Regions from separate parts of the Thalassolituus hydrocarboniclasticus genome, predicted to be linked through region 3. Evidence: predicted binding sites of a transcription regulator. Region 3 holds the regulator's gene; each other region holds the start of a gene.
What was found. The regulator FNR, encoded in region 3, switches genes on or off when oxygen is low (the NO sensors DNR and NnrR bind a similar motif). The targets are predictions, from matches to a motif close to TTGATNTANATCAA.
Positions count from the first base shown of each region.

Region 1: the regulator FNR is predicted to act here: its motif matches at 1,961-1,974, upstream of HUF19_RS11880 (FeoA family protein).
Region 2: the regulator FNR is predicted to act here: its motif matches at 2,775-2,788, upstream of ccoM (cytochrome c oxidase subunit CcoM).

Region 1 covers NZ_CP054475.1:2,658,553-2,663,334, reverse strand. Annotated here, with positions in the region: gene feoB (Fe(2+) transporter permease subunit FeoB) at 1-1,633, opposite strand, end outside; gene HUF19_RS11880 (FeoA family protein) at 1,630-1,869, opposite strand; gene HUF19_RS11875 (hypothetical protein) at 2,238-2,705, shown strand; gene HUF19_RS11870 (ribonuclease R family protein) at 2,815-4,689, opposite strand.
Region 2 covers NZ_CP054475.1:861,866-866,647, forward strand. Annotated here, with positions in the region: gene HUF19_RS03745 (FecR family protein) at 1-1,120, opposite strand, end outside; gene HUF19_RS03750 (tetratricopeptide repeat protein) at 1,132-2,535, opposite strand; gene ccoM (cytochrome c oxidase subunit CcoM) at 2,897-3,016, shown strand; gene HUF19_RS18330 (septal ring lytic transglycosylase RlpA family protein) at 3,119-3,892, opposite strand; gene mltB (lytic murein transglycosylase B) at 3,889-4,782, opposite strand, start outside.
Region 3 covers NZ_CP054475.1:2,278,316-2,283,097, forward strand. Annotated here, with positions in the region: gene HUF19_RS09995 (heavy metal translocating P-type ATPase) at 1-1,314, shown strand, start outside; gene ccoS (cbb3-type cytochrome oxidase assembly protein CcoS) at 1,318-1,512, shown strand; gene HUF19_RS10005 (sulfite exporter TauE/SafE family protein) at 1,509-2,171, shown strand; gene fnr (fumarate/nitrate reduction transcriptional regulator Fnr) at 2,257-3,024, shown strand; gene HUF19_RS10015 (hypothetical protein) at 3,280-3,774, shown strand; gene ttcA (tRNA 2-thiocytidine(32) synthetase TtcA) at 3,897-4,748, shown strand.

The sequences.
Region 1 (4,782 bases), 380 kb from region 3:
TGCCGAATGAACCGTCACTGCCCAGTGAGTTAAGGAAACTCAGCACCACCACCACGGTGATAATGGTTTTACCGGCGCGCAGACAGAAGGACTTCAGCCGCTCCCAGGTTTTGATCAGAATGCCTTTCACCGTCGGGATATGGTAAGCCGGCAGCTCCATAACAAAGGGCGTCAGATCCGGTTTGAACAGCGTGTTCTTCAGCGCAATACCGGTCAGCAGGGCCATCACAATACCCAGCACATAAAGGCTGAACACCATAAAAGCACCGTTTTCAGTAAAGAACGCGGCGGCAAACAGGGCATACACCGACAGGCGTGCGCCACAGGACATAAAAGGTGCCATGGCAATGGTGAGCAGGCGGTCTTTATGGGTATCCATGGTGCGTGCGGCCATTACCGCCGGTACGTTACAGCCGAAACCGACAATCAGCGGCACAAAGGATTTACCCGGCAGGCCGACGGCGCGCATCAGGCGATCCATCACAAAGGCCGCGCGGGCCATATAGCCGGAATCTTCGATTACCGATAAAAACAGATACAGTCCGCCGATCACCGGAATAAAGGTAGCAACCAGCTGAATACCACCCCCGAGACCATCGGCCAGCAGGGTTGCCAGCCATTGCGGGGCGCCGATGCCATCCAGCAGATAATGGGTGCCATCGACAAATACGGTGGCAAAGGCGATATCAAAGAAATCGATAAAGGCACCACCAATGTTAATGGCGAAGGTAAACATCAGGTACATCACGCCAAAAAAGAACGGTATACCCAGCCAGCGGTTCAGTACCCAGTCGTCGATACGCTCACTCAGGGTGCGGCCTTTGGTATTGATCGTCAGAGATTGCTGCAGAATATGCTGAATCGAGCGGTAACGGCTGTTGGCCATTAATACGTCAATCGGCTGACCATGCTGTTGCTCCAGCGACTGACGCAGTTGCTGGGCTAATGCCAGCACGGCAGAACGGCGCTCTTCAGGCAGCACTTCGCTGGCGTAAATATCGTTCTCCAGAACACGGGTGGCGCTCCAGAACGGATTGGCGACGGCTCCCTGCAGCTGTTCTTTCAGCTGGTTAACGGCCTGCTCAAAGTCGGTATCCAGTCGCAGCAGTGGCGTGGCAACAGTGGCATGTTCCAGATGATGGGCCAGAATGCGGCATAACTCTTCGATGCCACGCCCGGTAGAGGCGACAATAGGTACCACCGGCACACCGAGTTGTTGCGCCAGCAGCTGAGTATCAACATGGATGCCTTCGCGCTCGGCAACATCGAGCATATTAACGGCACAGACAACCGGTACGCCCATATCCAGTAACTGTGAGGTTAAGAACAGGTTACGTTCAAGGTTGCTGGCATCAAGGATATTAATGATCAGCTGGGCTTCGCCGCTTAAGGCAAATTCGCGCGCAATTTTTTCATCGGTCGACAGTTCATCGTCGTGACTGTCGAGGGCGTAGGTGCCGGGCAGGTCGACCAGCTTATGGCTGACACCGCGCAATACCAGATTACCTTCTTTACGCTCAACGGTTACGCCAGGCCAGTTGCCCACTTTTTGTTTGGCACCGGTCAGGGCGTTGAACAGGGTGGTTTTTCCGCAGTTCGGATTGCCGATGACACCAATAACAGCTCGGTTCATACGATGACTTCTACCTGAATAATGGAGGCTTCCTGCTTGCGCAGGCTGACAGAGGCGCCACGCAGCTGAATCTGCATCGGATCACCTAATGGAGCGAAGCGCCGTACTTCAATCTGAGCACCCGGCATTAATCCCAGCGCCAGCAGTTTGCGGCGGAAGTTGGCTTCGGTTGCAGTGAATCCGATTATACGGGCCTGAGTACCAACGCTGAGCTGATCAAGAGTTTGCGATGTCATGCTGATCCGGCGGGAAGGAAATAAACAGAAAAGATGATAATGTTTATCATTTGATAGTACAAGGGCTCAACATGCTTATTCGGCGCTTCCGTTGCTCCATGACAAAATCCGGCTATTTATAGCGATTTATTGAATAAGTTCCTTTGCGATAGGTGTATATTTATAAAACAGTCTGTTGTCATTTATATATTGAATTTTATTTATTGTTTAAGATGGATCTGCGCCGTTATAATCGCCGTGTAGATAATATCCCTGAACTGTACGGTGCTTGCCGTAATAGTCCGTGATAATTCCCTGTTTTTAGTATTGATATCTCACCTGCAGATATCAATCTTTTGGTTATGCCGTTAACGCACTGAGGTTAAGTAGTGAGCGTATTTGATATTGATATTGATAAGCAGATTAAACAGCACCAGCAAAAAATTCAGGAACTGGAGCAGCTGCGTAAAGACCAGGAACATAAGCTGGAAGGTCTGAAAGAGTTTGACCTTACCATTAAGCGCCTGTGCAATCAGAACCGTCTGACGGAAGAAGAGCTGTACGTTTCCCGCTCAGAACAGATCGAAGCATGGCTGCTTGGCATGGCTAAGCAGGACAATCCTTCTTCTATTTATAACAACCTGAAAAAGCACTTTGCCCGCACTGCACCACGCGGACCTAAAGCGGCTAAAGCAGAGAAAGAATCTTCTCTGCCAAAACCAAAGCTGCCGGTAGGTACTTACCGTAATCCGGCCACTCAGGAAAAAGTGGAAAAGATTAAGCGTAATCCACGTCAATTGGACGAATGGATCGAGCTGCACGGTTTTGCCGTTGTTCGTACCTGGAAAATCGATTAATCCATACAGTGATTAGCGATTAATAAAAAAGGGAGCTCAGCTCCCTTTTTTATTATCTGTTACAGAGACTAAGGCACCTCTGAATTATTCAGAGGTGCCTTAACTGTTTTTATGCCAATACAAAGCGGGCGATACGAGCCTGAGGTTGCACGTCTGCCAGTTTAACCCGTACGGCCTGACCAAGGACAAAGCGTTGTTCTTCGTTGCGATGGGTCAGCGTTTTGGTTTCAAAGGTCCAGCCGTTACCGGCCTTACGGCGGTCGATTGTTCCTTCTATGCCGGTATTATCCAGACGAACAGTGAAGCCGGTTGAGTTCATATGCACAATGCTGGCGTCGTACAGTTGCTCTTTATCCTGTTGCGCAAGCCACAAAAGTTTCAGCCAGGTTTCTGCCTGATTAGCGGCCATGCGAGCATTGCTCTGCGCACTCTGGATATTCAGCAGAATACTTTCATCCGGCAGTTGTACGCTGCTTTCGGTCAGCAAGGCTTTAACAATGCGGTGAATCAGCAGGTCGTTGTACTTGCGCAACGGTGACGTAAAAGTGGTGTAGTGCGCAAAGCCCAGCCCCATATGCGGCTTGGCATCCAGCGATAAATTACTGCGCTCAAGCTGGCGGCTGATAATCATACGCAATGGTAAGTCGCTGTTGCTGGCATCCGCCTGCTGCATCAGGCTGACGTAATCTTCCAGGCTATTCAGGCTGGGTTTTTTCTCCAGCGGCAGATGTTCTTTTAATAACGCCGCCACTTCGCCCTGGCGTTCAGTACGGACACCGGCGTGCTCAATAAAGAAGCCACTGCCTTTTTCTGCCAGCCAACCGGCAACCGCACGGTTACAGGCCAGCATGCATTCTTCTACCAGACGGTGTGCCTGATTACGTTCGATACGGACGATGTCTTTCACTTTGCCCTGTTCATCGGTAACCAGTTTGAAATCCGGACGGTCTTCCATTACCAGGCAGTGGTTCTTACGGAAGGCGGCCAGTGCGCGGGCACAGTTATCCAGATGCACCAGGTGACCATGCAGTTCGGCCGGAATATCACTGCTTTCGCCATCAATTAATTGTGCAACCTGGTTGTAACTGAGTTTGGCGCGGCTGCGTATGCTGGCGTTATAGATATGAATCTGTTCAATCTCGCCGGCTTCACCGATACGCAGTTCAACCGCCATGGCCGGACGCAGCTGGTCAGCCTGCAGCGAGCACAACTGTTCAGACAATTCCGGCGGCAGCATAGGAACAACCTGATCGGGGAAATACACCGAGGTGGCACGCTGCAGGGCGGCATGATCAAGCGCGGTGCCGGGCTGAATTAATGCCGCCGGATCGGCAATGGCAATCCACAGAGTCCAGCCCTGACTGCGGGCTTCGGCATAGAGAGCATCGTCAATGTCGCGGGTGCCGGCAGAGTCGATGGTAACAAAGGGCAGGTGAGTAAGATCGGTGCGTTCACTCAGGACAGCGTCCAGCCCTGTAGCGGTCAGTTCGGCGACCTGAGCGCTGACGCTGGCATCAAAATCAACAGGCAGCTGCCACTTGGCTTTGATAAAGGTCTGCTCAATATGGGCGTCGGTTGGCTTACCGATAATGGCGTCGATATCGGCCTGAGCTTTACCTTTCGGGAATGGGTGCTGGCTGATATGAGCCTTTACCAGATCACCATCGGCTGCGCCCATGCGCTTGGCCGGCGGCACAAAAATCCAGCGATTAAGGGTCGGGTGATCAGCCTCAACGAAGTGACCTTTCCCCCGCACAATGTATTTGCCGAAGAACTCGTTCAGCTCGGTCTTGAGCAGTTTTTCAATAATAGCCTGCTCTTTGCCTTCGCCCGCGGGTTCAACCCGGAATTCAATACGATCGCCGGGCAGGACTTTGTCCATTTCATCCGGGGCGAGAAAAAACTGTTGGCCATCGTCAGTATTGACGAAGCCAAAGCGGCCACCGGTGGAGCGTACCCGGCCCTCATAGTGGGGCGTGCTCAACTGGATTTCCTGCTTCAACGACTGTAATTGCGAGAGGGCGTTTTTATCGAGCATCCGCACTGGACCATGGCTGAAAATAAAGGAGCAGGAGTT
Region 2 (4,782 bases), 1.4 Mb from region 3:
TCAGTGAGTTTTCATCCAGTTGCTGGCTGACCGGCAGGTCCGCAGCGCCGTTCCAGATACCCCATTCCACGCCGGCCAGCCCCGTCAGCTCTGAAGGCAGCTGTGTCGAATCAGTGATGCCGCTGTAGCGGGTAATATCGGTGCTGTTATTGCTGTCGATGGAAACAAACACCAGCTCGCCGCGGTCATCACGGAAGGCGGATACGGCAACAGCTTTACCGTTAACGATCATGCTGCCGAGGGTGGTGCTTGCTTTATAAGCGTTGAATTCTTCCGGGGTCAGGCGCAGATCCGGAGAGTTCTTAATCAGGTTGCCACCGTCGTTCAGTGCTTCTTCGCTGCCACTGCCGGCATCCTGATCGAAGGGATTGGGGACAGCATTATCCAGCATGGAGGTATTCAGCGGATAGCCGGCAAATACCGTGTCGGCCGGAGGCGTGAGATCGTCTTGTGGATGGCCGCTGCCTGCGCTGCTCAGCTCTCCGGCTGATATTTCCGGGCTGCTGTCCAGTTCCTGCGGCACAGCTAACATGCCCTGAAAGCCCTGAGCGCCCAGCATACCGAAGTTAAAGTCGGCATCCTGACCAAGGTTGAAGCTCCCCTGGCCGGAGGACAGGCTGATACCGCCTTTCCAGACGCCGGCGAGAAGCTGGCCTTTTGCCAGCATGACGCTGTACAGCGTGCCGCGGATGCCGATGCTGGCGACCGGAGTGTCGACCTTGTAAGCCTCTTTATTACCTTTGCCGATGCTGCCGGTCAGGGTGCGGAAGCCACCTTCAACCAGTTCCATCAGCACTTTGCCGCCGCTACCATCGGCATTCTGTTGCTGGTAGGCATGAATACTGAGCTGGCTGTTTTCCTGTAAGGCGAGCAGGGCGTTATCGATAAAGCGGATCTGTACGCGGCTGCCATTGCCGGTACGGATGGTATCGCTGGGATACACCTCATCGCGGCGTTTGAGGTTGCGGCTGCTGCCGTCGGCAGCCTGTGCGGTCACATCCCCTTTTACCATAATGATATGGCCGGCCAGTCCGGCGGCCCGTGCCGGGTTCAGCGCTAACAGCATGGCCAGAATCATGATTGCCTGCAGCAGGCAGGCTGAGCATTTAATCCGCTGCATGGTGGCCTCCATCAGAATGTCCAGTTGATGCCCGCTTCGAACAGCGTGCGGTCGTATTCGTATACGGGAAGATTGCTGGTGTAGCTTACCTGGCTGGCCTGAGCATAAAGCGTCAGGTCAGGTGTCAGGGTATAACCATAGCCCACAACCAGCTGGGTCATTTGTTCGGTGCGGGTTTCGCCACCGGCAAGCAGGTTTTCCTCAGGAAATGCGCCCTGGAACTGGTAGTCACGCAGGATCAGGTTGGCGTACAGACTGCTGTGAATGCTCAGTAACTGTTGCACACTGAGGTTCAGACCCAGTGTATCCCGGGCCTGATAGTTCTGTTCACCATCATCGCTGGCCAGCACCAGAGCAAACTGGCTGGAAAAAGAACCGTCGGAGAACATTGCTCCGGCCTGCAGTTCGGCCTGCAGCAGATCGAGATCATCATTAAGTCTGTTGTCCTGACGGCTCAGCGTCAGTGCGGTTTGGCTTTGCCAGGCGCTGTTCAGCTGGTAATTCCATCCGACACTGGCCGATATATCGGACAGCAGGTCTTCCTGACCCAGCCAGTAATAGCTGTAACGGCCGCCGAAGCGCAGGTTATGACGGCCACGGAGCAGACGCAGGCCGCCGCTGACGTAGACATTGTCGAGATCAAACAGGTCGTCGGCACTGTTGTCTTTGCGGCTGGCACCGAGCTGCAGATCAACCGCACTGCGTCTGGTCAGCGGGCTGATATAACTGCCCTGAGCACGCAGTTGGTAATAGCCACTGCTTTTGGCGCGCTGATCGCTGCTCAGACGGGCGGTCAGCAGACCATCAAGCAGGTCGATCTCATTGAGGTCGGTGGCAGTGTTGTAGTTGGAATCATGGCCGCCGCTGAGGGATACAAATCCGCCCCAGGCTGGCATCACGCTTTGCCGCTGCTCCTGAATGCGCTGCAGGAACTGGTCAATGGTTTCCCGTACCTGAGCGGGTGGGTTGGCACCCATGACAATACGGAATTCCTGTTCGGCGGCATCGTAGTTACCGAGGTAGTAGTAAGCGCGTGCTAACTCCAGACGGTAGCGGGCAACAGCAGGGTAGTTGCTGCTAAGCCGTTCGAAGCTGAACAGTGCCTCGTTAAAGTAACCAAGCTGGGCGGCGCTGAAAGCGTAGTAAAAATCAAAGGCCGGGTCGCCTTCGTAAAGGCTGAGCAGTGGCTGCGCCAGTTGATAAGCACTTTGGTAGTCCTGATGCTGAACCAGCTGGGACAGTTGCTGATTGGTGGCGGCCAGCGTTGGCAGAACGGACTCGTCATTGGCATCGTCCGGTGCTGTTTGGGGGGCTGGTAAAGCCGCTGCAGACTGCTCAGCGGCCTGCAGCATGGGGGAGGAGAGCAATGATCCGCACAACAGCAGTGAGGCAGCTTGTGTTAAGGGTCCTTTCACCTTGTCGAGTCCTTTATGGTCGCCGGTTTGCTTAGTGTGCACTGCCTGACGATAAATACCAATAAGTGCTCTGCGTCCGTGGCGACAAAGAGAACAGGTAAAGCTCCGCAGAAAGCGGGATTTTTATTGATCTTCTTCTTATTTAAGTAGCAAGGTTCACACCATTAGTCATGATAATTGTGTGGTTATTTGATGTGCATCAAGCTCTGCATCAACCCCGTTACAGGGTGATTTTTTCGTTGATGTACATCAATTCTGCCTTCCGCCCCCTTGCTAAAGTGACTTCATACCAAGCGCAATGAAGCAGTCAACGCAGTCATTGCCGCCCCGAACTGCAAGGCTTAACTGAGAGGTGAGCATTATGTTTATGGATGAAGTTGTATTTTCCGGCCTGATTATCGTTGCCCTGACCTGCGCCTTCTTTGGCGGTGTTTACTGGGCTGTGAAGAAAGATATCGAAAAACACGGCACTGGCGAATAAGCCGGAGCGACACGCTTTAGTTTTACTGTTTCTGCGCTGAGTACCTTGCCTCTGGGCCTGATGTTGATCGTCATGGCCCCTTTTTTTGTCTTTTTATTGTGATCAGTTCAGCTGATGAGCAGCCAGCAGCAGTGGCTGGCGGATATTCAGCTGATTAAGCCGGTCCAGCACCGCCTGCAGATCATCCCCCTCCGGCACTGGCCCTATCCGCACTTTATGCAAGCCGGCTCCACCATCCTGAGTACTGATACTGACCGGCCAGGTCATAGGTACCAGTGAACGCTGCAGGCTGGCCTGCAACCGCTGTGCTGCTGCGGCATCTGACAGTGCGCTGACCTGTACCCAGCGTACGCTGTGGGCATGGGGTGGGGTGACAACTTCAACATCAACGACGGCCGTGCCCATTTTATTGATGCCAAGGCGGACGGCGGCGGCATAGGACAGGTCGATGATACGGCCTTCGTGGAAGGGACCACGGTCGTTTACCCGTACGATAATGGATTTGCCATTATCAACCCGGGTAACACGGACATAGCTGGGCAGCGGCAGGGTTTTGTGTGCGGCGGTGAATTGGTAAACATCATAAATTTCACCGTTGGACGTACGGTGGCCATGAAATTTCATGCCATACCAGGAAGCAATGCCGCGCTCTTTGTAGTTATCGGCCTTGTCCATCACCTGATATTCTTTGCCGAATACCTGATAGCTGCGCGGATTGCCCATGCTGCTGCGCGGTTCTGCTTTGGGTTGCGGTTCCGGCAGGGTATGAATATCAGCGATGGTTGCCGGCGTGAAGTCGCTGGCGTGCTGATAGCGCGAGGTAGCACAGCCTGCCAGCACCAGAGTCAGTGCCAGCAGAAAGGTAACCGCTCTCAACGCAGCGCCTCACTCAGCTGGTAGACGGCCATGGCATACATACGGCTGTGATTGTAGCGGGTGATGACATAGAAGTTGTGCTCGCCCAGCCAGAATTCAGCGCCGACTTTTCCCTGCAGACGGATCAGGTTGGCCGAACGGTCATCGGCGATTTTAACGGTTGGCTCAACGCCCAGTGCTTTTAATTCTGCGACTGTCCATTTCGGTTTCAGGCTGTCGTTGACGATTTCTTCGTACTCTTTACCACTGACACGCACCCGCTGGGTAACGGCCTCACCGCTGCGCCAGCCGTGGCGTTTGAAGTAGTTGGCAACGCTGAAAATTGCGTCGGCAGGATTGCCCCACAGATCGCGCTTACCATCGTTGTCAGCGTCGACGGCATAGTGCAGGAAGCTGGTCGGAATAAACTGGCCATAACCCATGGCGCCGGCATAAGAACCTTTGACGGTGGCCGGGTCGATTTTTTCATCGCGGGCGAGAGCAAAGAATGCTTTTAATTCGCGCCAGAACAGTGGCCGTTGCGGATAGTCAAACGCCAGTGTGGCGAGGGAATCGAGTACGCGATAATTTCCCTGGCGGGTTCCATAAAACGTTTCTACACCGATGATGGCGGCAATAATGTGCTTATCAACACCAAATTTTTGTTCGGCCTGTTGCAGTAAGTCTGCGTGTTCCTGAATAAAAGCTTTACCGGCACTGATGCGCTTTTTCGTCAGGAAAATATCCTGATATTCGTCCCACTCTTTAACTTTTTCGGCAGGACGGGCAATGGCTTCAAGAACGGAATCAAGTTTTTCGGCATGGTTCAGCCAGGTGCGGATCTCGGCCGGATCAATTTTGTATTCTTTGCTGGCTTCGGCAATAAATTCTTCACTGCGCGGGTGCTGATC
Region 3 (4,782 bases):
ATCAGCAAAAAAGCCGGTGACCGGCTGATCGGCGGCACCTTTAACGTTGAAAGTCCGCTGCTGATGAAGGTTACCGCGACCGGCGCTGAAGCGCAGTTATCGACCATCATGCGCCTGATGGACCGCGCCCAGCAGGAGAAGCCACGCGCGGCGCTGCTGGCCGACAAAATTGCCAGCCATTTCGTGGCCGCGGTGCTGATTGTCTCCAGCTCGGTATTTACGTTCTGGTGGCTGCAGGGCGATGAGCACGCCTTCTTTATTGCCCTCAGCGTACTGGTTGTCACCTGCCCCTGTGCGCTGTCACTGGCTACGCCGACCGCACTGACGGCCGCCACGGCAGCCCTGCGCGAACGCGGCCTGCTGATCAGCAAAGGCCATGTGCTTGAGGTGTTGCCACAGGTTAACCGCGTGGTGTTCGATAAAACCGGCACCCTGACCCAGGGCAAACTGACGCTGGAACAGGTTGAAACCCTGGCTGATCTGGATGAAACCCAGGTGCTGGCGCTGATCGCCGGTCTGGAGAAACACTCGACCCACCCTATTGCCCGCGCTTTCCGTGCCATAAAAGCAGCTGCCGTAGAGAACACCGAACAAACCGCCGGTCAGGGAATCTGCGGCCAGTGGAACGGTCTGACCCTGCGTTTTGGCCGCGCGGACTACGCCTGGCCCGCAGCAGACTTAGCGCTTCCCGACCCGGCTGCAGCCGGTCAGTGGCTGTTGCTCGCCAGCGATCAGCAACCGCTGGCCTGGGTACGCCTGAACGACAGTCTGCGCCGTAACGCCGCGGCCATCATCAGCGGTCTGCAGCAGCGTGGCATTGCCGTTTCCCTGCTGACCGGCGACCCCGGCGCATCAGGCCAGACCGTTGCCAATGCGCTCGGCATCACAGATCTGCAGACCGGCGTCTCACCGGAACAGAAACTGGCCGCAGTGCGCGCCTGGCAGCAGGCCGGTGAGCGGGTCATGATGGTGGGTGACGGTATTAACGATGTGCCGGTGCTGGCCGGTGCTGATATTGCTCTGGCGGTTAATGAAGCCACCGATCTGGCCAAGACCAACGCCGACGCCATGCTCACCAATGGCCGCCTGGAAACCCTGCTGACGGCGTTGGACGGCGCGGTGAAAACCCGCCGTATTATTGCGCAGAACATCAGCTGGTCTTTGCTGTACAATCTCATCGCTCTGCCGGTGGCAGCCGCAGGCTTTGTTCCGCCCTGGGCCGCGGCCATTGGTATGTCTTTCAGTTCGCTGCTGGTCGTCACCAATGCCCTGCGCCTGAACCGCCTGCCAGCTCCCCAATCTTCTGAGGTGTGATCGATGGATATCATTTACGTGCTGGTGCCACTGTCGCTGCTGCTGATCGGCATTGCCGTGCTGATCTTTTTCTGGGCGGTGAAGAGCGGCCAGTTTGAAGATATGGAATCCCCCGCCCACCGTATTCTGTTTGATGACGATGAGCCGCTCAGTCGCCACCATGACGACAGCGATCAGACTCCGTCTGACAAGCCATGATTGAACCGCTGTCGCTGCTGACCGCCTTCCTGCTGGGCCTGTTTGGCTCCAGCCACTGCCTGGTGATGTGCGGCGGTATCGCCGCCGCTATGGGTAGCCAGGCCGGGACGCAGCGTGTCCGTGTCACCCTGCTGTTTAACGGCGGCCGGATTCTGAGTTACAGCATTGCCGGTCTGCTTGTTGCCAGCGCGGGCCTGTGGTTACAGAGCCAGCATCAGTGGCTGATGCTGGCGCTGCGCAGCCTGGCCGCGCTGATGCTGATTCTGATGGGTCTGTATATCGCCCGCTGGTCACTGCTGCTGACCCGTATTGAACAGCTGGGACAGGGCATCTGGAAATACCTGCAACCTCTGACCCGCCGCTTTATGCAATCCCCGCGTGCGCTCGACCGTTTCTGGCTGGGCATGCTCTGGGGGTGGTTGCCCTGCGGCCTGATTTACAGCACGTTAAGCTGGGTGGCAGCCAATGGCCAGCCGTTACTGGGGGCCGCCGCGATGTTCGCCTTTGGTCTGGGTACCCTGCCGGCGTTGTTTGCCAGCACACTGGCGGCCAGCGTACTGACCCCTTTATTAAGCAACCAGCACGTGCGTCAGCTTGCCGGTACACTGCTGATCGTCTTCGGACTGTGGACTGCACTATCGGTCTGGTTGCTTTCTTGACAGATCGCACGCTAATGCCGAACATAGCCGCAACTGCTGCACTTGTTACATACTCCGTATATGGAGTTTCACTCAGGAATCAGTCATGAAAACGACACATGCTGCGCCTGCTCCACTGCGGGGCACTCAACCACACTGTCAGACCTGCTCACTGAATGCGCTTTGTCTGCCATTGTCTCTGAACGATTCCGATATGGAGCGCCTCGACGATATCATCCGTCGCGGCCGTCCGATTCAGAAAGGCCAGCTGTTATTCCAGCAGGGCGAGCCTTTCCAGTCTGTATTTGCCGTGCGTACCGGCGCGCTGAAAACCTACACTCTGGCCAGTAATGGCGAAGAACAGATTACCGGTTTCCACCTGGCCTCTGAGCTGGTCGGCCTGGCCGGCTACGATAACGGCAACTACCCGTTAACCGCCAAAGCACTGGAAACCACCACCGTCTGTGAAATTCCGCTGCAGCAACTCGACAGTCTGGCCGATGATCTGCCGGATCTGCGTAAGCAGCTGATGCGCACGATGGGCACCGAAATCCGTCATGATCAGAACATGATGCTGCTGCTCAGCAAGAAGAACGCCGAAGAGCGCGTAGCTTCCTTCCTGATTGATATTTCCCAGCGCTATTCACGTCGTGGTTTCTCGGCCAGTCATTTCCGTCTGCCGATGTCGCGGGTCGATATCAGTAACTATCTGGGCCTGGCGGTTGAAACCATCAGCCGCGTGTTTACCCGCTTCCAGAAAAACGGGCTGATCGAAACCCAGGGCAAAGAAGTGATCCTGCAGGACGCCGATATGCTGTATGAACTGGCGGGCCTGAATACCGAAAAAGAGTGTGCTGCTCACCCGCAAGAGTAAGTGCCGGAGCAGGCACAGCAAAAAAGCTAAAAAACCGGCCTCTGGCCGGTTTTTTTATGCCCGCCTGCTGACCCGACGCCCTCTGGTACGGGAAATGCTTTCACCAGAATAAAGGCTGAACCGTTGTGGTTTTTCTGGCGCCGGTTTCCAAACGCTCTATTGGCAATTGGTATAAAACCGCAGCAGATAAAATAATCTGATCTAAGATTGCAGAAACAACGTCATTCAGCCGATATGACGTATATGGAGGTGACTATGGGCATCTGCGCAAACGAACTGACCCGCTGGGTCATCCAGCCAACCCTGCAACGCATCGGCGTAACCAATCCGATGGCTTCTGCCCTGCTGCTGGCAACTGCGGCTCAGGAATCGGCTCTTGGCTCGCACCTCAAAGCCGCCGGTCAACGGGCGCTGGGCATTTACCGCATTCACAGTCTGACCCACCGACATGTATGGGACGCTTATCTGGCGCAACAGCCGGAACTGGCCAGCACCGTGCGCGGCCTGGCCAGCCAGCATGATTTTCTCAGTCATCCTCACGCTGAGCTGACCACTAATCTGTCTTATGCCACCGCTATTGCCTGGTTTATCTACGCCCGCAATGAGGATTTTGTTCTTCCTGCGGATGCCACCCCAGAGCAGCTCGCACGTTTATGGAAGCGTTTTTACCATCCGCGCAGCGGCGTCAGCATTGAAGAGTTCTGCGCCAGTTTCGGCGCCGCCACCGCCCTGCTCGACCGTGCAGCCTGAGCAGGCTCACGGTCCTGAAAACGCCTGAATACCTCTCCTTTTTAACTGCCTGACCTGTGCAGGCGGTTCCTTCACCCGGTGCATTCTGCTATAAAGCGGGCGCAATTATTCAGGGTGTTTTTATGATCGAATCCGCTGCCGAGCGCAAAGAGCAACTCGAGTTCAACAAACTGCAGAAGCGCCTGCGCCGTAATGTCGGCAAGGCCATCGAAGACTACCGCATGATCGAAGACGGCGATAAGGTCATGGTTTGCCTGTCCGGCGGTAAAGATTCGTACACCATGCTCGACATTCTGTTAAGCCTGCAGAAAAGCGCACCGATTCACTTTGATATCGTGGCGGTGAATATGGATCAGAAGCAGCCCGGATTTCCTGAACATGTGTTGCCGGAATACCTGAGCAAACTGGGCATTGAGTATCACATCGTTGAGAAAGATACCTACAGCGTGGTGAAAGAGATCATTCCGGAAGGTAAAACCACCTGCAGTCTGTGCTCACGCCTGCGTCGCGGCACCCTGTACGGCTTTGCCGAAAGCATCGGTGCGAACAAAATTGCCCTTGGTCATCACCGCGACGACATTATCGAAACCCTGTTCCTCAATATGTTCCATGGCGGCAAACTCAAGGCTATGCCACCGAAACTGCTGAGCGATGATAAGAAACACGTGCTGATCCGCCCGCTGGCTTATTGCAAAGAAAAAGACATCGAGAAATTTTCCCAGGCACGGGGCTTCCCGATCATTCCGTGCAACCTCTGTGGCTCACAGGAAAACCTGCAGCGTCAGAACATCAAGATGATGCTGGAGCAGTGGGACAGAGAACAGCCGGGACGCAGTGAGAATATCTTTGCCGCTATCTGTAATGTGGCGCCGTCACAATTGGGTGATACGCAGTTGTTTGATTTTGTCACCCTGCAGGATAAGCAGGACAAAGGTCATCTGTTTACCCGTCTGGATGTGGTTCAGATCGACTGATCTGACTGCTCTTTTTGGCTGGCAAAAGAAAAGG